DNA from 3 places in the Peribacillus sp. 05N428 genome. Region 3 is predicted to be linked to each of the others. Evidence: predicted binding sites of a transcription regulator. Region 3 holds the regulator's gene; each other region holds the start of a gene.

Region 1 (7,245 bases), on a different contig from region 3:
TATATTCCCGTCAAATACGACTACGGGAGAGTTAATCGCCGAATAGGGGGCCTGTAATAAAAAAGTTAGCTTTGGAACAGGATCATGAGAAGCGAAACTCTTGCTAATCACATACATTCTCGTGTTCACTCCTAAAAAAGGAGCCTGGCCTGTGTATTCGCTTTGACCGACTGCTTCGGCTATACTGGGTCCTTTAAGTTCAGTAATCTCCGAATTCGACTCCCCTCCTCCTTGTCCCGCACTTTTGAGACGTGTGACGACATACTCAAGGATGATGTTCCCGCTCTTATCATCAAGATCAATACTAGCGATATCCACCAACAGGATATGTCGCAGCTGGATTTGATCCCAACAACCAGTTAACAGCAGCAACATCAAAATTCCAATTGTAACTTTTTTCATCCTCTCGCTTCCTTTCTCCGAGCCAATGAAACAATAAGCAAAATGGACGGCACAATGGCAATGATAATGAGGGTAGCAATATTATGATAGTTAGAAAATCGGAACAACCATTGCCGGTCGTTGACCAATAATCCGACTGCGAAGCAAACAATTGCCAAAATCCATACCAAAAGAGGGTGGTTGCGGATTTCTTTGCCTCCGACGAAAGCCAGATAACGGGCAGATAAAAATAAATAAACATAAACCGTTACCGATGTAACTGACAGCCATATTGTCATAAATAAAATATCGAGATTTTGAACGACAGGCCATGTGAATTTTCGGAGAATAAATATCATCGGTTCGGGAATGGAGTTTAATTGACCTTCGCTAAAGTTGTACGTCACAATAATCGATATCAATACGTAAAAAAAGGTCGTAAATCCATTGGCGAGAGACATTGAAATCAGGATATCCTTCTTTTTATGGCATTTTACGAATGGAAAAACGTACAAGAGAAGTTCATACCCTGCGTACGCCCAAAAGGCAGGCAGAGTATCCTTAAAAATCGATCCCAACCCATGCGTACCAATAGGCAGTAAATGACGCAAGTCCCCTTTTCCCATTCCACTAATAAATATAATCACAAAGCAAATTAGATACATAATCATGATCGTCTGCGTAATTGTAGCGATTGAACGGAGAGTAGATGAAGCGATATACGCTGCAATTGCAATAGATATTCCGATTAACACGTACCAGGGGGTCTCAAATAACACCCAACGGCTGAGGACATCGGAATAAGAAACAACTACCATAATGCTAGATTGTACGCAGTACGCTGCAAACAATAAGTTCAGGACCGATCCTAACGGTTTTCCGATGATTGTGAATATGTACTGGGGCAACGTTCGATCGTCATATCTTTTTCCGAGTTGATAGATGATCATTATGACCGCTTGAGCGATTACTCCCCCGAGCAATATGGAAATCCACGAGTCGTAGCCCGAGTGGCGGGATTCTAGGTAAGGGATCGACAAAACATGAACGCCCACTTGTGTCAGAACAACGAGGCAAAAAAGCTGGTTAGTGGAAATCTTTTCTAAGTGTATCATTTTGTCGGCCACCTTGAATCTCTAATTCTTGTCTCGTCTTGTGCCAAGCTTTCTTTCGGACGTTTTTTCAAGCTTCTGATTGGTCCCCTGAAAAACGTATCTTTAATCGTACCGCCGCTAATCCCAGGGTAAAAGTACGGAATCCCCATCGTGTTAGTTCGAGCCAAATGCGTGATCATTAAGAGAAATGTTAGCTCCAAACCTATCAACCCGAGGAACGAAGCAATAAATATAAAAGGGTACGTCAGTATACGGGCCGTGTTGCTCATTTCATAAGAAGGGATAATAAAAGAAGTAACTCCCGTTAGTGCTACAATGACGACCATCATATTGGATATCAAATTGGACTCAACGACGACGGTACCAATGACGATACCGCCGACCACGCCGATGGTTTGGCCAATCGGACTTGCGAGACGAACTGTTGCTTCTCGCAAGATTTCGAGTATGAGCAGCATCGTTATTGCTTCGAGTACAGGTGGCATCGCTACGTATTCCATAGAGCTTTGCAGCGTAAGTGCAATTTCGAACGGTAGAATACGGGGGTCGAATGTAACAAGGGCGACGTAAGCACCTGGTAAGAGTATCGTGAAAATAAAGCAGACGATACGAAGAAACCGTAAGGAGCTGCCGAATAGCCAACCAATTTGATAATCGTCTGGGGTTTGAAAGAAAGCCCAAAACGAAACTGGAACGATAAGGCAATCTGGCGAACCGTCGGTCAAAATCGCGATTTTCCCATCCATCAAGTATGATCTTACCCGGTCTGGTCTTTCAGTTACGAGTATTTTCGGAAACAACGAGAATTTTTTATCTTGTATCAACTCCTGGAGAAAACCGGGTGCTTCAAGATAATCGATGTCAATGTTCGAAATCCTGCGATTAAACTCCTTTATGACATCTTCGTTCGCGAGAGAACTTAGGTAAAGTACGGCAACTTTTGTATTCGACCTCCGGCCAAGCTGATAGGACTTTACGACAATATCGGTTGTTGAGATCAACTTTCGCATTAGGTTGAGATTCGTATCCAGGTTCTCTATCAATGCTTGGTTGGAACCGCGCAGCACTCGTTCATTTACCGGAAGGTTTACCGCACGTTCTTTGTTAAGCTCGGTTCCAAGCAAATATAGTTTCGCTTCGCCGTCGATTTGAACTACCGTTTTCCCTGCGACCAGTGCCTGCGATGCAACCAAAAGTAGATCGGTCTCGCTGTAATCTAGAATGGACACTGCTTCGCGTACGCTGATGTCCGTGTTGCGAAGCAAAGGGCGGATAATATGGTCTTGCACCACGGGAAGCTCAATCATTGTATCCAAATAGAAAAGCCGATAATGTCTTTCGCTGGCCATGAAATCACTCGTTTTAAAGTCTGAGCTATGGAATAGCATTCCTTGCAGTGACTTCTCGTTTTTGTATAGAGATCGGTCGGCTTTCATTAAAGTTCCTCTTTTCTCCAAAACGGAAAGTTTATCGTATTTTCCCCACAATTTTTTAAAATATTCCGTTTTGAAAGAGCCTTAGACTTACTTGAAATCCTCCGAATGATGAAATTGATTCCTATTTTTATTGGAGAGTTAATAATACACAGATAAGTGAAAAGTGAGCAGGTAAATGATGTTTATGTCGATTCATTCGTACTCACTAATCTTGGGGAAGCATTTGCTCTTGAAGTACGCTTAGCCTCGAATTAATTCGGGGTTTTCTTTTGTATGTTTATAGAACGTGTGTTCGTGTTATAATATCGTTATCCATACGAAGGGACTGACGTATTATGACGTTACGTGACCGCGGAAAATTAAAGTGGGCGCCGGCTGCCTTTCTTCCTGAATATACGAAGATGCTGCGTGACTTAGATACGGATTATTACCGTCAACAAAAACCCATTATAGACGAGTTTCAATTTGAGGAATTTGACCAACGTATCTGCTATTCGATGGAACATAATTTTGCGGTGAAAATTACGAAGTGGGTGGACGGCTTTAATCACGAAATAGTTGGACGCATACATTACGTCGATCCTGTATATAAGGAAGTGCGCCTGAAAACGGAACCTGATGAAGTGGAGAGAGTAAAGATGGCCGACATAATTGCCGTGGAAGTTATCGAATAAATTTCTTCTTCGGACTTGTACACCGGTTAGCCAGCCGCTATAATAATAGAAAATACACGTTACGGTAAATACGTAAGTGCGAAAAAATATACGAGTGTGATATATCGTTCAGTGACCGACTAAGTTTCTGTTGGGGCAGCGTTTCCCATTACGGAGGCTTTACGATCGAAAACCCAAATGCCATCGCTTCATGCGGTTGCGGGTCTTCCTTCAAAACGGCAAAAAACGCCGGCACGCCGGAGAACTGCTAAGTAAACTCCAATACTTCGGAAAAAGGGGGCACTTTAATAAGTGCCTCCTTTAGTTTGTTTTGACAAAAGGGATTCAGGATGGTCTCATCCTAACACGAGACTAGATTATCATTACGTTTTTTATTGTAAACCTTATTGGATTTCTGAAATCAACTACAACGTTTTTTAGAAAAAACGGTAGGCAAACATGCTTTTCTTTGAATGTTTCTACTGTCTAGTCCAGGGGGGAATTTAACAACTGCCCCTTTTTCATGCTGGCTTACATATTGTTCAGGGCCTCCTTGATTGGGAGGGTGCCGCTGAATATCTCGAATGTTTTATTGAACGTTTTTTCCTCTGTGACAGATTGGGCAAGAACGGAGGCGACATCGGCTCTTGGAATGGACTTATCAGTATGATCGACTTTCTCATCCGCAAAGATTTTTCCGATCGCTTGTTCATTTGTCAAAGCAACCGGCCGGACTATCGTGTATGTCAGCCCGCTTGCTTTTAAATGTTCATCGGCATCATGTTTTGCTTCAAGATAATGGCGCATTTCTTCTTTGGCTTGTTCCGGATCATCAGAACCGACAGAGCTTAACATGACAAAACGTTCGATCCCTTTCTTTTTGGCGGCATCAACCAGTTTAATGGCTCCATTCTTATCCACAGCTGTCGTTTTATCCGTCCCTGTTTTAGGTCCAGATCCGGCGGCAAAAATGATGGCTTCCATGTTATCCACTGCTTTATCCACATTTCCCTCTAAATCTGCAAGGATTGGATGCCCGCCGAGTTCTTTTATCGTTTGAGCCTGTTCCTCTTTCCTGATCATCCCGTATACGGTCATTTGCGGATTTTTTGATAATTCCCCAATGATCTGCTTTCCGGTCGTTCCGTTGGCCCCTGCAATTAAAATATTCATGGATGCATTCCCCTTTCATGGCTTCTACTACTCTTTACCCATAGAATGAAAAGGGTAAGCACTGTGGATAACTAATTGAAAAAACTTATCCACAATCATCGGATTGGGGACAAAAAAACCGGCCATGAAAGCCGGTTTTTGCGTAATATAATTAAAACATGGAAGAACTGTGCATCGGCTGAACTTTTGCTTTTGGGTCAATATATTGCTTGGCGTGATTGACGGCAGTGGGTGCCTCACCAAAACCACTGGCAATCAATTTTACTTTGCCATCATAGGTTGCAATATCACCTGCTGCATAAATTCCCGGGATATTCGTTTCCATTCTGGAATTCACCAAAATGCTGTTCTTCTGGATATCAAGTCCCCATTCCTTAATGGGACCAAGAGAAGAAACGAAGCCGTAATTGACGATGACTGCATCTACATCCATGGTCTCTGTATCGTCACCATTTGTATCCTTGATGACAATTGTATGGATACGTCCGTCTGTACCAATCAACTCTGCAGGTATGTATGGAGTCTTTATTTCCACTTTTGAATTTTTAAGTGTTTCTACACTATGTTCGTGGGCACGGAACTTATCTCTTCTGTGAATGATGCTCACTTTCTCGGCAATCGGCTCCAGCATTAAGGCCCAGTCCACTGCTGAATCCCCACCGCCGAAGACCACCACTTTTTTGCCGGCAAAATGATTGAGGTCATCGATGAAATAGTGAAGGTTGCCGTTTTCGTATTTTTTTGCATCTTCAATTTCGATGCGGCGGGGTTGGAAAGCCCCATTTCCAGCTGTGATGATAATCGTTTTGGAGTAATGGATTTCTTTATCAGTCGTTAACTTGAAAACTCCATCGGCTTGCTTTTCCACTTCTTGAACGGCTTGCTCCAGGACGACATCCTGTTCGAACTTTGCCATTTGTTCTTTCAAATTATTCACTAGCTCCTGAGCTCGCACTTTGGGGAAACCAGCGATATCATAGATGTATTTCTCAGGATAAAGGGCCGACAATTGTCCGCCTAATTGTGGCAGGCTCTCGATGATTTTTACGGATGCCTGTCTCATTCCTCCATAAAATGCAGTGAATAATCCAACCGGGCCTCCGCCAATGATTGTAATATCATAAACTTTTTCATTAACTTCCAACGTTATCCCTCCGATATACTAGGTTTGCTGAAATTTATTCTCTTATTTTAACATAGATGATCTTTTAAAAAACGGAGAAAGTTAGAAAAGTGAGAAAGTTTTGACTATATTTGTGCGTTTTCGTGATGGATGGTTTGTATCCGCTTTCAAATCTGGGTGAAATTACCCTTTGCCAATGTTGAGCATAACGTATAAATATGGTCGCAACTGGGTGAAAAGTAATGTTTTTCGGCTATATTTCAACCCGAAAAAGTTCGGTTTGTTACTTGAAAAAGGTAAGGAAAAAGACTAATATTTACTTAGATATCATTTGGTAAATTTTTTATGAATTTTTTATGACATTTATGAAGTGTTACGTGAAATACGTCACAAATGTATAAGAGTGCTTTTTATAATGGAAATTATAAAGATAGACAATATATTTTAGTTATGGAAAGCATCACAAGAAAATATCGTAAAGGTGGAAGAATACTTTTGAAAAAGCCAACAATCGTTGTTTTAGGAGCAGGTTATGGTGGATTGATGACTGTTACTCGCTTACAGAAGGCGTTAGGTCAAAATGAAGCAGAAATCGTATTAGTTAACAAAAATGATTACCACTATGAAACAACATGGCTGCATGAAGCATCCGCTGGAACGCTTCATCATGATCGTGTGCGCTATCCAATCAAAAGTGTCATTAACAGCAAAGTTAAATTCATCCAGGATTCCGTTTTGGAAGTGAAAACGGAGAACAAAAAAGTCATCCTTGAAAACGGCGAAATTTCTTATGATTATTTAGTGATTGGTCTTGGACCTGAATCGGAAACATTCGGAATCCAGGGGCTAAAAGAATATGCTTTCTCTATCTCTAACGTGAACACGGCACGTAAAATCCGTGACCATATCCAATTGCAATTCGCGACGTACAGTACTGAGGTCGAAAAGAATGAAGACCGCTTGACGATCGTTGTTGGAGGAGCAGGATTTACGGGTATCGAATTCCTTGGCGAATTGGCTAACCGTGTCCCTGAACTTTGTAAAGAATACGACATCGATTTCCAAAAGGTCCGCATGTACTGTGTGGAGGCAGCCCCAGCCGTCCTCCCTGGCTTCGATCCGGAATTGGTGGATTATGCAGTATCTTACCTTGAGAAAAAAGGTGTGGAATTCAAAATCGGCACACCGATCAAGGGGGCGACTCCTGAAGGCATCATCGTGGCAAAAGGTGAAGATGAAGTGGAAGAAATCAAAGCGGGCACCGTTGTATGGGCAGCTGGCGTACGTGGAAACTCCGTGATAGAGACTTCCGGTTTTGAAGCTATGCGCGGACGTATTAAAGTGAATCTTGACATGCGGGCACC
Region 2 (7,245 bases), on a different contig from region 3:
TGTGTCCGGATCATTCCGGCAAGGCCTGGTGTTTTAATTAATTTATATTCAGATAGAAACGTCATCTGATCAGGAACGAGGTAGATAATTGGATTTCCTTCGGGATCTTCTGCCAATTTAGAGCGGATTTCGTCCAATATATTCGAAGTTTTCCCTGTACCCGATCTTCCCAGTAAAAAACGGAGTGACATCTCTTTTCCCCCTTACAACATAATATCTAGATCCATCATACCAGAAATACTTTCGTCTTTATGACTAGGTTTCTGTTTCCAATTAGATTTACCTTCTATTATTTTACCGTTTCCCTTAAAAAAACACCAACCGTACGTTCGCGTTTTCCCCAAAAGAAAAAGCCCGCATCATACTCGGGCTTCACAATCACTCACCTGTAAACTTAAAATTGAAATCATTGACCGGCCAATATCGAACATCCACTTTACCGACAACATTTTCTACCGGTATATAACCAAAGTGACGGCTGTCAGCACTTTCAAGACGATTATCACCCATGACAAAAAGCTTGCCCTCCGGAACTTTGGTCATATCCGTCAATTCTTTTAATGTAAAATCACCTGTAAAATCCTGTCCTGGGAAACCTTCCTTGAATTTCTCAAGATAAGGCTCATCCACTTTCTCACCATTTACGTATAGCCAATCATCTTTATAACGAATACGGTCACCTGCAACCCCTATAACCCGCTTAACATAATCTTCTTGTGAATTCGCATGAAAAACAATAATGTCAAAACGGTTGATATCATGAATCTGGTAATTGATTTTATTCACGACAAGTTTATTTCCATCTTCAAGGGTCGGCTGCATCGACTTTCCTTCAACATCATAGCTTGAAAAGAGAAATGTACGGATTAAGATGTAAATAACAAAAGCTATCATCGCTGGTTTTATCCAATCGGATAAAGAATTCTTGTTTGTTTTTTCCATCTAGTTCAACCCCTACTGCATTTATATATTAATTTATTGCCCTTCTTCTCTCTTCATGCTTTTATTTAACCGGACTTCCAGTCTTTTCCCCACATACCATAGGATAAAGATGACGATTCCGATAATGATCGTTCGCACAGGTTTATGAATCAATGATACTAAATCGTAACCTACGAAACTGATCGTAAAAATCATCACCGCCTTCCCTCCAACTACTGCAAGTCCATATTGCAGGGTACTGACTTTTGATAGCCCTGCAACGATATTAACGATAGCCGAAGGTGTAAAAGGGAAGCAGAGCAATATGAACAAAGGCCCGAATCCATGGCTCTCAACCCAAACCATCAACCTCTGCACCTGTTTATGCTTTTGCAAAAATCGGAAAAACCTCATTTGACCATATCTTCTAATAATCCAAAAGATCAAAAAGGACCCCGCTACCGCACCAATCCAAGAAAATAAAAACCCCCACCAGAGACCAAATGCCGTTGCATTGGCAAGCACGAACACCACTAAGGGCAAAAAAGGCAAAAAAGCTTCCAGCATCGGCAGTAAGATCCCGGGAATTGGACCGAATGAGCGATATTGCTGAATAAGTGCCGATATATGATCAAGTGTAAACCACTCACGTATAGTATCCAAATCCATAATTATCTCCCTCGACATGCTGCCATCAAAGCAGCATAAACTTATTAAAAACCGTTTATTTTAGATATATCACTTTCCCCCGAAATTGCAAGAATTATTATCCATATATCTTCATACTTTCCCTATCTCCGGAAAACATAATCTTATTAACGAATATTTCTAGATTTATCAAAACTGCTTGCATAACCACTGAAAATACATTAGGATAAAAACGGAACAAATGTTCTTATTTTTACGGAAGATACATATTAGTATTAAAAACGCGCTATTTAGAAAGGGGCGGTCATGATGACCCGCATTCCAGAAGGTGACCGAAATATGATTGAAAAAGCCATCTACCTCCCTATGGTTATTACAGTCTTAAACCGGGATCTCAAGGTCATCGAAATTAGTCCGTTTAAATTAAAAAGGCCCTATTCGGAGCTAGTCGAACATATTTTAAAAGTGGTTCAAGACGAACTTGCCGAGGTACGGCGCTATTTGCGCAAAGAGAATATTAAGGTTAGTGAAATCAAACGCGATGAATCCTTCACGATGTATTGTTTTTTATATAAAGGATACGAGGAACATCATAATTATTTCAATCCCCGCCTTCGCAACAAAACCGAAGACTTGTTATGTTATTACTTTTTCGAAAAAAAACCCTCAAGGGATTAACGGGTTACAACGGAGCCTTCCGGAAGGATACAAATTCCCTTGGACGTAAAAAGGATGACCATAAAAAAGCACCGCATCTCTCCTGGCATAAAGGTAAGGGAGTCTTTCATGATCAAGATCGATTAGACTCACTTACCTCCATTCCCCTGTTTGAATATTCCATAACATCATAATTTAATTGGCTAGTTCAAACCATGGAGTCATCTCCGTGAAAGATTACTTTTCGATCAAGGCATAACCTATGTAATCAAGTGCATACTGAATATCCTAACAATTTTAGTTTTAAGATTCCTTAAATGAAAGTTAATTACATGCTCCATGACAAAGGTTGGAGTGGCACCCGTTATGATCGACTCATCATATTGAAGAAAAGGATAGGAAAACAGTCAGCTTCGACAAATCGATGTAAAAGTAACCAATATCATGATCCGCCGCAGAATGTAACACGTATCCCATGATTTGCCCTGATCGATTGCCATCAACCAATCCCTGCATCGAATGAATGGAAATTCCTTTAGGACGATGGGACGCTTAAAAAGCCCATGCTATTGGATCAAGCTCTATCATGTCGGATGAAATGTCTGCCATGGATTTCAGATTTCAGATAGATAATATCTTCTTCTGAAAATACCTTTTACATTTAACTGCGTTACTTCAAGTTCCCTAGTTATGGCATCCTTCATTAAAAGTTTGCTGTATGCATAGCATCGCCTTCGTTCTTGATGATTAAACGGCAGAAAGTCGAAGCTGCCTGGTATGGTATACTATCCTCTTCCCTATTATAGGAACCGAGGACTGCCATAGCCGCTTCTCCTCTTCTTGTTACACAAGCCGTTTGCACTTACTGCTTACTGAATTAAGGCAACAGTTTCGACGAAAATGTCCTTAACGATTAAAAGGCTGGCCCGTTTGTTCATTATTAAGCGACATTTTAATTTCCATTCATCTATTATAACTATACGTCTAAACTATCATTTTAGTGTCAGTACAACGTTATTGAGAAAGATGTTAATTGCATATCCATAACTAGTATTATCTACTAGTAACACCCCCTTTATATTAAACGTATAAAGCAAAAAGAACTTCCAGAAAAACAAAACCATTTGTGAAATACTGAACAAAAGATACATCATCGGTGTCTTTCATATTATGTATTAAGGAGCCAATCATTAAGGAAACTTATACCCATCCCTAATTTCTTATGATAACCATGCAATGTTTTATTTGCATGGTTTAATTTGTAGCCAAAAGGGTTCCTATCTAAATTTTAAAACAAAGTTGGTTGGAACAAAAGGTGCAAACGCGCCGAGGAGGCTCTCGGACCGCCCGCGGAAAGCGAGTGCCTGGGGGGGGTAATCAACGTTTAAATTGTACAAATCCTAAAAAAACAGTAACAATCTCTTTAACAAAATATTTTGTTGGTAATACTAACTTTCTACGCAGCCTGCTCCTTTAATATATGCCAACTTCACACTCTTTTCTGAGAGGAATAGATTTTTTAGTGATTGACTCTTTAAAATAATGGTTTTCATTTTAATTCAAGAGATTAATCATAAATACCCAGGATCATTTTCCCTAAACATAAGCCTAGACGATATTTCCCTTTTTTTACCACAAATAAAAATCGTGTCCATATTCCCATATTCCCATTTTTCCGGTTACACATGGTAAATTATTAACCGGAGGGGAAAAATGAAGAAAATAAATATTCTACTGGTGGCTGTTCTTGTTTTATCTTTATTCACTGGACTTAAAACAACTGAGGCAGCCTCAAATGTAAAGGTACATTTTATCAACGTTGGACAAGGAGATTCAATCCTGATACAAACCGGTAATGAAAACGTTTTAATCGATGGCGGCGGTAAAGGAAAGGGCGACGAGGTTGTTGCCTACCTAAAAAAACAAAAGGTAAAAACACTTACTGCATTAGTTTCCACTCACCCAGATGCGGATCATGTTGGCGGTCTTGCTCATGTGATTAAATCGATTAATGTAAAATCTGTGTATGCCCCTAAAGTTTCACATACTACCCAGGCATACAAAGACTTTTTAACGACTGTTAAGAAGAAGACGCTTACAATAAAAAAAGCGAAGACGGGAGTGGAAATCAACACTAAAGCAAAGGATAATTCCCTTAAATTCATTGCACCTGTTAAGGACTATGCTAAGTCTGACTTAAATAATTGGAGTGCTGTCCTGTTGCTTAAACACGGCAAAAAAACATTCTTGTTTACAGGTGATGCCGAAGAAAAAGCAGAGAAAGATATGCTGGTTAAAAAACTGGTACCAAGTGTGGATTTACTTAAAGTAGGCCATCATGGTGCAAAAACATCGACAAGTTCAGCTTTCATTAACAAAACAAAACCGAAATATGCTGTAATCAGTGTAGGGAAAAATGGCTATGGGCACCCTACTTCCACTGTTATAAAACGGTTGAATTCAGTGAAAGCCAAAACTTATCGCACAGATAAATCAGGTAACATTATTTTTACTTCTACAGGTCAGAAAATTACTGTAAAGACGGTGAAATAATTGGTACAAGGAATTATTGATCGCTTCGAAGGAAAGATCGCTGTCGTTGAAATCGATGGTGGTGACATGAAGGATTTCCCTAAAAGTGCTCTTCCCAAGGGAGCAAAAGTAGGAGATATGCTGATTATCGATGGTGATACCATCACCATTTCCAAAGAAGGAACTGAAAAATTAAGAAAAGAAATTGACGATTTAATGGATGAATTATTCGAAGATTGATTCCAGGGCCCTTCTTTAATAAGAAGGGCTTGCTTTAAATTTGAATATTCCCGTTTGCATTCTCCTCTGATTTTTCCCCTGAACCCCCTCTTATCGCGGTATATACTTTGAGATTACCTCTGAAGCCTTGACTCCATTAGCATCAGTGAACAGATAAAAGGATTTCCTCTTTGTTTCCTCAATCCTCTGGATCAATTTCGTTTTTAAAAAAGAGGTCCGGTGCAGCTGGTTTTCGAAAGAGCTGCATGACACTGCTATATCGATGGTTTGTCTATTCCTGAATGTGATGGTTGTATGTTTGGAATCCAGGCGCTTATAGGATACCACATGCTCATGTGATAACCAGATGCATTGAGGACGTAACGGAGATGTAGTTGGAAAGAAGAATATCGAACTGGTCGGATCAATCGCGATCGGTGCTTTATGTGTGATGTTTATGAGCTGTTTCGTGCCTTGCTTGCGTCCTTCATAACTTGATCCGAAGAACTCGCAGCTTTTCTTTATTATTTCCATAGGTTTAAACGGGGAGATGAACTCGTCCTCCATTTCAACGATACGGGCATATATTTTACTGCCGTAATTAATTGGCGCAACCATTAGTGTATGTGGCGTGATTTCATATTCCTCGATGATTCCCTGATTGTTTTCCTTCATTTTTAATCCACCTCTTCCTCATTGCTAAACATCGCTATCACTTTCCAAAGCTTATATTCTTAATTGCTTGTACCCTTCCATTCCTGTCCAAGAAAAGTGAAGGGGGATAGTAAATGTATGTTAAATTACTCACTATAATAGCATAACCCTTAAACATAAAAAGCAAGTTCACAAAAAATTTAAAATTCTTTTATTTAGTGGCTTTTTCGTCACCTAAACGACACATTCTCTATCATAATTTAAATTTTTTAAATTTTCAGTTGATTTTATCCGCTCAAATCCATATAATAATAAAAAGGGTCAGGGGTGGTAACTTTGAAAAATGAAAAATCTTATTCAGAGTCAGTGAAGTCCTTATCAATGAGCGAAATGAAAAACGATGCCGTGGTTCAGGAAATGTTAATTGATATGATTATTCAGGAAGCCGTCCTTACTACCAAAAAGAATCTCCTTGCAAAACAGATCGATGATGCCTTGGATATAAAAAACAAACCTTTATTCTTAAAACTAAGTTCTGAAATGAACGTTTTACTAAAACAATTTGGAAATTAACATTCATGATCAAAAAAGCCTCCCATAATGTCGGGAGGCTTTTCTTATTATCATCACTCTTTATGAAACATACCCATGACCTCGGCAGTTTCGGTTATATTAACAAAAGCATTCGGATCCACTTCTTTTATCATCGTTTTTACATCTGTTAACTGATAACGTGTAATGACTGTCATCATTACTTTGCTCTTTTCTCCTGAATATGCACCTTCACCATCCATGACTGTAATTCCACGATATAGGTTGGTCAGGAGCTTCGTTTTCATTTCGTCACTCTTTTTGGTAACGATCATCAATGTTAATTTAATGTGATTGGAATGGATCGTATCGATCACCTTTCCTGCTGCATAAATGGAAATCAGCGTATATAATGCGGCATCCCAACCGAAGATGAAGCCTGAGATTACCACCACAACAGCATTCATCACCGAAAGCAATGTACCAAGCGGAAAGTCGCTCTTCTTAGCCAATAGCATGGCAATGATATCAAAGCCGCCCGAAGACCCCGAAGCGCGAAAGACGATGCCTATACCGATTCCCGATATGATCCCGCCAAATAAAGAAGACAAAATCGGTTCAGTGGAAATACCGTGAACTGGAATGAGGTATAAACTGATGGAAATCACGACAACTGATAATATCGTATAGGTGATAAAGCGTCTCCCTAATTTCAGGTAACCAAGAATCAGCAATGGCAGGTTCATCAGAAAATTCAATATCCCTGTGTTGACTGGGGTGATGATTCCGAACATGATCGCAAGTCCACTAAGTCCGCTGCTTAAAATTAAATGTGGTATCAAAAATAAGTTGTAGGCTACTGCCACAAGCACTGAGCCTACAGTGATGAAAAGTACATTATACATATCCGATCTCCTTAAAAAGAACTGGGAATTTAATTTATTATAGTAGAGAACCTAAGATTTTTAAAAATAATAGTTTTTTCTGAAAACGACCACAAACTTCCACTTTCCGAAGAAAAAAAGCCAGCTGGTTTTCAGCTGGCTTTCAATCACCCTTTGTATCTGCATTTTCAACCGTTGA
Region 3 (7,245 bases):
ATCATATAAAACAACAAGTCTTCCCAGTTGTAGATGTCCAGCTAATGAAGCGGCTTCTGCAGAAACACCTTCCATTAAATCTCCATCTCCACAAATGCTATATGTATAATGATCGACCACATTATAAGAATCGCGGTTATAGCTTTCAGCCAAGTGACGTTCAGCCATTGCCATTCCGACTGCCATTGCAATACCTTGTCCAAGCGGCCCGGTAGTTGCATCTACACCAGCCGTATGTCCGAATTCAGGATGTCCTGGAGTTTTACTGCCCCATTGACGGAAGCTTTTCAAATCATCGATAGATAAGCCATAGCCCGATAAATGAAGAAGGCTGTATAACAGCATAGAACCATGTCCAGCTGAAAGAACAAAGCGATCTCTATTAAACCAATCTGGATTTTTCGGGTTATGGTTCATATATTCGGTCCATAGTTTATACGCCATTGGCGCTGCCCCCATTGGCATACCTGGATGGCCGGAATTAGCCTTTTCAATTGCATCAATTGATAATGTACGAATCGTATTGATAGAAAGTGCATCTAATTTATCTAACATATTGTAAAAACATCCCTTCCTGTAATGTACCTCTTTATATTATAGTGACAAGCATAATATCACAACTAAAATCACTATTTACTGCCTCAATATTAAAATTTTCTAGAAATAAGAGAAGCCCCTATTTAGATTAAACTAAATAGGAGAATACATACATGAATGCACTCTCTTTTTACTCCAAAATGCCAAAGAATCCTCAAATGGAATGTTCCATCAGAGGAATCCAAGCATTAATGTAAATTTCGTTTTTCTTTTATATTTTTTATCTTTTGAGGAGTGACGTCATTACCCTCTGGATCCACGACTTTCACATGCTCCAACGTGTCGGACATGGATTTTCTGAATGTTTCCAAATATTCACTTCTCAATTGGGTTTGCTCTTTCGCTTCAACTTCCGTCAAGCCTTCAGCCTTTGCCTTTTTAGAAAGTACATTTATACGGGCTATTTTTTCTTTTGATAACATAATTTCGCTCCTTCATAATCTGCGGATATTGTCATGGTATTAAAAAAAAAGCGAAATTACAAGTTCTATGATTTACTTTCCTTTGTATTCATTTGATGTTCGAGAAAACGCCTGTTCACAGTAGCCTTAGATACATTGTATCCAAAGCCCCTTAATGTGGCTGCGATTTCTGAGAATGTCAACCCATTGGCACGCAGTTTAATAATTTCTTCAATAGGAATCTCCATACGGTCCCTTCCAGTGGAATTCCTTTGGTTGTGAAGATTTTTTTGAGGACGGTACCCTTTTTCAACGGCTCTCATCATTCCGCGCTTTATTTTAAGATTATGTAGTTTCCTTTGATATTCTTCTACAATGCCCACTATCTGGATGACCATGGCATCCGAATCCGATAACTCCAGCTCCCCATCGTGTGAGAGCGTATAAATTTTCACATCTTCTTTAAGGATGACATGGAAAAGGGCTATTTTGGCATTCCCTCTTCCCAGTCTTGTTTCGTCCTGGATTAAAAGGACTTCAGCTTCTTTGGTTTTAAATAGTTCGAGCATGTCAAAAATGCCATCCCGATTCAACTCATAACCACTTGCCTGTTCTTTTATAATGGAGACAACTTCCACATCCATCTTTTCAGCCAATTTGACTAATTCATCTTCCTGCCTTGCCAATGATGTTTCCTGTGACTCTTTTTCGGTGCTGACCCTACAATAGATTACCGCCTTCATAATACCCTACCTTTACTACTTACTGCTCACTGGCCAAATTCTGGACAAGTTCTTCCCCTTTAACCGGTATGACAATGATTTGTCCAGGTTTTATCGAATCCGCACTGACTCCATTATTCTCTTCTATCCAACCAATGAATTCTTTTTTTGTCAAATTTGTTTCTTCATATTCTTCGGCAATTCCCCATAGGGTGTCACCTTCGCTTACTTCTATAGAAAGGAAATCCTTTTTTTGATCATTGTTCAATGTACAAGAGAATAAAATTGAAAAGATGAATACTGATCCCGCTAATAGAATCGTATAAATATAATTTTTGTATAATTTTTTCATAATAATCCCTCCAAAGCGAATGTTCGTTCGTATGTTATGATCAAATTATAATACGAACGTTTGTTTCAGTCAACAACAAAATTCGAACTTATGTTTGTATAGAGATGGGGGCCATGCTATAATGTAGCAAAGAACATTGGGGAAGAGGTGCACAAATGACAAAACTATCAAAACGGCAGCAAGATATTCTTGATTTCATTAAAGAAGAGGTTCGCCAAAAAGGGTATCCGCCTTCCGTACGGGAGATTGGCGAAGCAGTGGGACTTGCATCAAGTTCAACAGTACACGGACATTTATCCCGCCTGGAAAGTAAAGGCCTTATTAGACGTGACCCAACCAAGCCAAGGGCCATTGAAATAATGAATTTGGAGGAAGCGAACAATATTCCCAAAGCCAATGTCGTGAACGTGCCGTTACTTGGAAAAGTAACAGCGGGCATGCCGATAACAGCTATTGAGAACATTGAAGAATACTTTCCGCTTCCCGAAAGCATGGTTCCACATGATGACCATGTATTCATGCTGGAAATCATGGGTGAAAGTATGATTGAAGCAGGAATTCATGATGGAGATTATGTCATCGTGAAACAACAAAGCAGTGCCAATAATGGAGATATCGTCGTGGCGATGACGGAAGATGATGAAGCCACTGTAAAACGATTCTTTAAGGAACCGGATTACATAAGGCTTCAGCCTGAGAACTCAAATATGGAACCAATTATTTTACGAGATGTTTCGATACTTGGAAAAGTAATAGGCTTATATAGACAAATACACTAAAAGCGCTTCCCGCGCTTTTTTTGTTTGTTTAATTTATGTCCAGAATTCTCTCAATATGCATTTGGAAGAGTAGATATTGAAATATTTTTTAATAGAATCTAGTTTCATGGGAAATTAAACATCCTTTATAACGGATGAAAGTTAGACCATCGCCTTTCTGGTAATATGTACTTTGGAAGAAAGCTCATTGAAATAAAAAAAAGAGGGTTTAAAATCCCCCCTTTACAATTAATTTCACTTTTAACCTTTGGTTCACTTTAATAAGGTTAGATCGACCAAGTCATTCCACCAATATGTCCTGTTTAATTTTCTGGCCATAAGGAGCAATTTGCTTAATGAATGTTTCCTTGCTCATTAGATCTTTCATTACCAAGCATAAATCTTTATTTCCAGGGAACTCACTCCTAAATATATCCACCTAACACCCGTTGAATTAATACTTTTATATAGGAGTACGGCTGTTTACATTGGCGGAATTACCATCTCCCTAGTTACCCGTACCATTTCGCACCTACCTCATATTTCATCAAAAAAATGCCTCCTCAACTAAGAGAAGGCATTTCGCTATTTCTCAATATAGACCGAACGAATCAGCGTCCGGGTTCTTTCGGTACCATCCACATTTTTTTCCTTAACATCTATTGTTACATTATAAACACCTGACTTAGGTACTTCTGGAAGGGTGCCAGTAAAATTTTCAGTATCCATTGCCTTAATTGAGTTTTTTTCACTAATTTCATTACCGGTTTCATCTATCAGATGAACCAAAAATGTTGTACTGATTGGTCTTTTTTTATCATTCATTGGATTCTTTATTAAAAATTTTGCATCTTTTTGCTTAACTTTACCGGCCATACTTAATGTAATGGGATTCTTTTCGTTAAATTGGGCTGTGAACAGGAAGGCGTCTTTTGGCGATTTAGTCTTCATTCGTACTTTCCAGTCACCAATTTCAAGGTTATTTCTGTAGAATGATTGGATGGTTGCACCATTAAAAAAGGAAGTTTCATTTTTGGCTGAATGGACCTTTAAGGAAGGTGAATACTTTTTATTGGATGGAGAAATCAATTCAACCTCGACATCATTTGAGGCTGTATATATGCTTATATTACCTGGGGCCGCTTCATTTACATGGAAGCTTTGTTCGACCCAGACATTTTGTTTCAGGACATCACCCAGAACGGTTTGAGCGAGTGCGGTTGTAATGACATCATCTTCAACTCGTTCTTTATAATTGACATGATATGCAGGAATCCCAGTGGTGGATGTGCTTTTTAAATAGGGTTCAATTCTTGAAAATACAGCTGAGCCAACTCGAATATTGTCGTGATCAAAGTTGGGATCCGTAAATAAATGTGTTGCATAGGGTATTTTTGTACTCCATACATTCACCAGTCCATCATTTTCCCCATATGATGATAAATATTGTCCCCCCATTGATAAGGCTGATAGTACCGGGCCTCTGTTCATACCTGCCACAGTGAAATACAAGTTTTTACGAGAGTTAACATGGTTATCCGTGACAGAACGAAATTCAGCCATTTTACCAACTTGTAAAGAATAAGTTCCCTCATCTTTTTGACCTAATAAGGAACCAAGCCAGCCCGCATACCAGCTATAAGCCAAATCAGCTAGGTGAGAACCATGATGTGGGGAAGCTAAAGTGATCACCCTTCCAACATATTGGTGTGCTCCATAGTGGACTAGAGCCGCTTGGGTGTCTGGGCCCCCTTTGCTGTGAGCTATAATATTTACTTTTTCGCCCCCGAAATGGTTACTGATTTCTGAAAGCATTTGAGCTAATAGCCTTCCATTGGCATATTGGCTCACTGATCCATTTCCAGCTGAATCATGAAGCTGAACAAAAACCGTTTGGTAGCCTGCTTCATACGCTTTGGTATACATATCATTGACGCCATGATATTCCGTTTCACCATACCAGCTGGTTGAACTGCCGTTTTTCCCTTGTACAAACACGATTGGTGGTTTGTTTGTATCAAGATTGGGAGGAATACCTCCAAGAAACCAATCCCCTGGACTGAAAGTTTCGGAGGGCGGTTTCAATTTTCCTGCTGAGGAAATGTCTGGCTTTGCCATAATTAATAGAGTTAGAATGAGGACAAGAAAAACGACATAATTGATTACATTCCTTTTCAAGGGTTATCTCCTCCAATATCATCTGGAATTTTTTTGAACTCATCCAATTATCAATGCCCTCCTTCCATAGCCTTCTTTAGCCTTCATTAATATATAATTGTACTTTTGCATACCATTACCTGCTATCTTCATAAAGATGGGAGAAAAAAACTAGAAGAAGTTTTATTGATAATGGAGAAAAAGTATGAAGATTTGCCTTCCATTCATTTAGGTATGGGGTCTTTTTCATTTTATGAAGACGTGCTTTGAGAGGAAAACATGCTGCCAATTCACGAAAATAGAGTACAAGCCCTTATCCTGCAAAGGATAAGGGCTTGTTCATCCAGATTAACTTTTCCTTCGAATTTGCCATTGTCCATTTGCTCCTATTCATGGTGTTTAGAAGTCCGCCCTATACATTAAGTAAATAATTTTCTTTCACAGCAATTGGCTGACATTTTTGGAATCACTGTATCAATCGTATATTTTCACAAGAAGTTTGGATTTGTACACCTTTTACTACATACAGGTATTTTACAAATGTTCTAATGTCAGCAGCTCCTATGCAACTTCAAAAGAATTAATTTCCCTTTCCTCTTTGTTCCCCTTCTTTCCATCGTTACTTGAATCTTGTCCTATGGAAGTCAGGATTTTATGGATTCAAATGGCCAATCTGTTGAGGAAATGCTTGGTACAATTGAACTTTCAACTACATTTGAAGTGTAGGTCAGGGTCAAAAAAAATGATATCGTCAATCGAGAACCCTACACATTCAGCAAATAAATAAGCCTTATCGATTCGCAAAGGAATCTTATATTGCTCATAGTCAATGTAAGTCCTCTTGGCCATCTTCAGCACTTTAGCCATTTCATCTTGAGTTAATCCTTTATACTTCCTGGCTTGTTTAAGTGTGAACTTAACGCTTGTCATATCTTGTCACCACCTATCTAAAAAAATAATATCACACTTGAAGTATAGTTACCAACAATTTTTCGCAAAATTCACGCACTTTACGTTTACTCACTTTCACTCATAGTGTATATTCAAGTAAGAGGTGAAGAAATATGCACATTGGTGAACGGATTAAAATGTTAAGAAAAGAAAGAAAAATGACACAAGAAGATTTGGCAAATGTATTAAAAGTAGCTCCTACGGCAGTATCAGCTTGGGAATCCGGACGGAATAAACCTTTAATGGATAAATTGAGCATGATGTCCACTTGTTTTGAAATACCGCTATCCCACCTCATTGAAGGAGCGCCTATCGTTAGAAATAATCCTGGAATGGAATTCCTAAATGAAAAGAATGTAAGATTAATTGGTGTCTACGGAAATATCCCTGCTGGAGAGCCTAATTTCACCAACGAATATATAGAAGCCTATATGCCGACATTAAATTCGATGCTTAAATCGGATAAAGAATATTTTTTCCTTAGAGTGAATGGCAATAGCATGAATAAAGAATTCAGAGACGGATCATTGATTCTCGTTGAAAAAACAACCTACCTTGATAACGGGAAAATTGGAGTGGTCTTGATAAATGGACACGATGCTACGGTCAAAAAAGTGAGAATCAATGAAGAAAACATCATACTCACTCCCTGCAGCACGGATCCTTTTTATGAAGAAAAAACCTACAACATAAAAAATGATAGAGTCCGTATTTTAGGAAAAGTGGTTCAAGCCATTAAAATATACGATTAATATCCAACTCGAGGGTTTCATACGGAAAGAAAGTAAAATAAATGAATAATGAGCAGCCATACATAGATTCAATTCATACAGTTTTTATCAACTTAATTGCTGTTGCATTTTAGGTACAAGCCATCATGGTTTGTGCTTTTTAGTATTGTTCTTTTATTTGTCTTTACATAAAATCCTTTTAATTTGTGTCAGCCCATAAAAAAAAAGGCATACCTTACATTAATAAAGGAGTGGAATAATTCATGCGAAATTATCCATATGGAAGCCAAGATAACGTATTTATGCCAGGTCATTATGCGTGTACGAGCAACTTTCCGCAAACGATGAAAACTTTATCACCGACTTATACAATTCCCACAGAACCTGTTCTCTTTGACCATCTAATGATGAATTTAGGTAAAACGATCACTATCGTAACAATGAAGGAATCATTAAAGGGCAAACTTACCGGCGTCGCTATTGATCACCTGCAATTATCAATCGGCGATTTAAAATATCATATCCGTTATCCCCAGATTACTTATTTCATTGAGTGAATGTATTTGGAAACTTTAG

What was found. Region 3 encodes LexA, which represses DNA repair genes until DNA is damaged. Its sites were predicted from a motif close to CGAACATATGTTCG; they were not measured.
Region 1: the regulator LexA is predicted to act here: its motif matches at 3,214-3,227, upstream of AC1DIV_RS09595 (YolD-like family protein).
Region 2: the regulator LexA is predicted to act here: its motif matches at 1,804-1,817, upstream of AC1DIV_RS18840 (YhjD family protein).

Annotation. Positions count from the first base shown of each region.
Region 1 covers NZ_JBFTMS010000007.1:139,093-146,337, forward strand. Annotated here, with positions in the region: gene AC1DIV_RS09580 (Ger(x)C family spore germination protein) at 1-402, opposite strand, end outside; gene AC1DIV_RS09585 (GerAB/ArcD/ProY family transporter) at 399-1,496, opposite strand; gene AC1DIV_RS09590 (spore germination protein) at 1,493-2,932, opposite strand; gene AC1DIV_RS09595 (YolD-like family protein) at 3,268-3,606, shown strand; partial or broken gene AC1DIV_RS09600 (iron-sulfur cluster assembly accessory protein) at 3,759-3,857, shown strand; gene AC1DIV_RS09605 (SDR family oxidoreductase) at 4,117-4,758, opposite strand; gene AC1DIV_RS09610 (NAD(P)/FAD-dependent oxidoreductase) at 4,910-5,902, opposite strand; gene AC1DIV_RS09615 (NAD(P)/FAD-dependent oxidoreductase) at 6,377-7,245, shown strand, end outside.
Region 2 covers NZ_JBFTMS010000022.1:14,590-21,834, reverse strand. Annotated here, with positions in the region: gene addB (helicase-exonuclease AddAB subunit AddB) at 1-191, opposite strand, end outside; gene lepB (signal peptidase I) at 379-942, opposite strand; gene AC1DIV_RS18845 (TVP38/TMEM64 family protein) at 976-1,590, opposite strand; gene AC1DIV_RS18840 (YhjD family protein) at 1,879-2,247, shown strand; gene AC1DIV_RS18835 (ComEC/Rec2 family competence protein) at 3,940-4,779, shown strand; gene AC1DIV_RS18830 (DUF3006 domain-containing protein) at 4,780-4,998, shown strand; gene AC1DIV_RS18825 (competence protein ComK) at 5,089-5,652, opposite strand; gene AC1DIV_RS18820 (IDEAL domain-containing protein) at 5,968-6,204, shown strand; gene AC1DIV_RS18815 (YitT family protein) at 6,258-7,067, opposite strand; gene AC1DIV_RS18810 (M48 family metallopeptidase) at 7,210-7,245, opposite strand, start outside.
Region 3 covers NZ_JBFTMS010000014.1:62,760-70,004, forward strand. Annotated here, with positions in the region: gene tkt (transketolase) at 1-555, opposite strand, end outside; gene AC1DIV_RS14825 (DUF896 domain-containing protein) at 786-1,019, opposite strand; gene AC1DIV_RS14830 (YneB family resolvase-like protein) at 1,085-1,741, opposite strand; gene yneA (cell division suppressor protein YneA) at 1,761-2,072, opposite strand; gene lexA (transcriptional repressor LexA) at 2,228-2,851, shown strand; gene AC1DIV_RS14845 (esterase/lipase family protein) at 3,416-4,948, opposite strand; gene AC1DIV_RS14850 (helix-turn-helix transcriptional regulator) at 5,693-5,917, opposite strand; gene AC1DIV_RS14855 (LexA family protein) at 6,052-6,690, shown strand; gene AC1DIV_RS14860 (DUF2642 domain-containing protein) at 6,933-7,226, shown strand.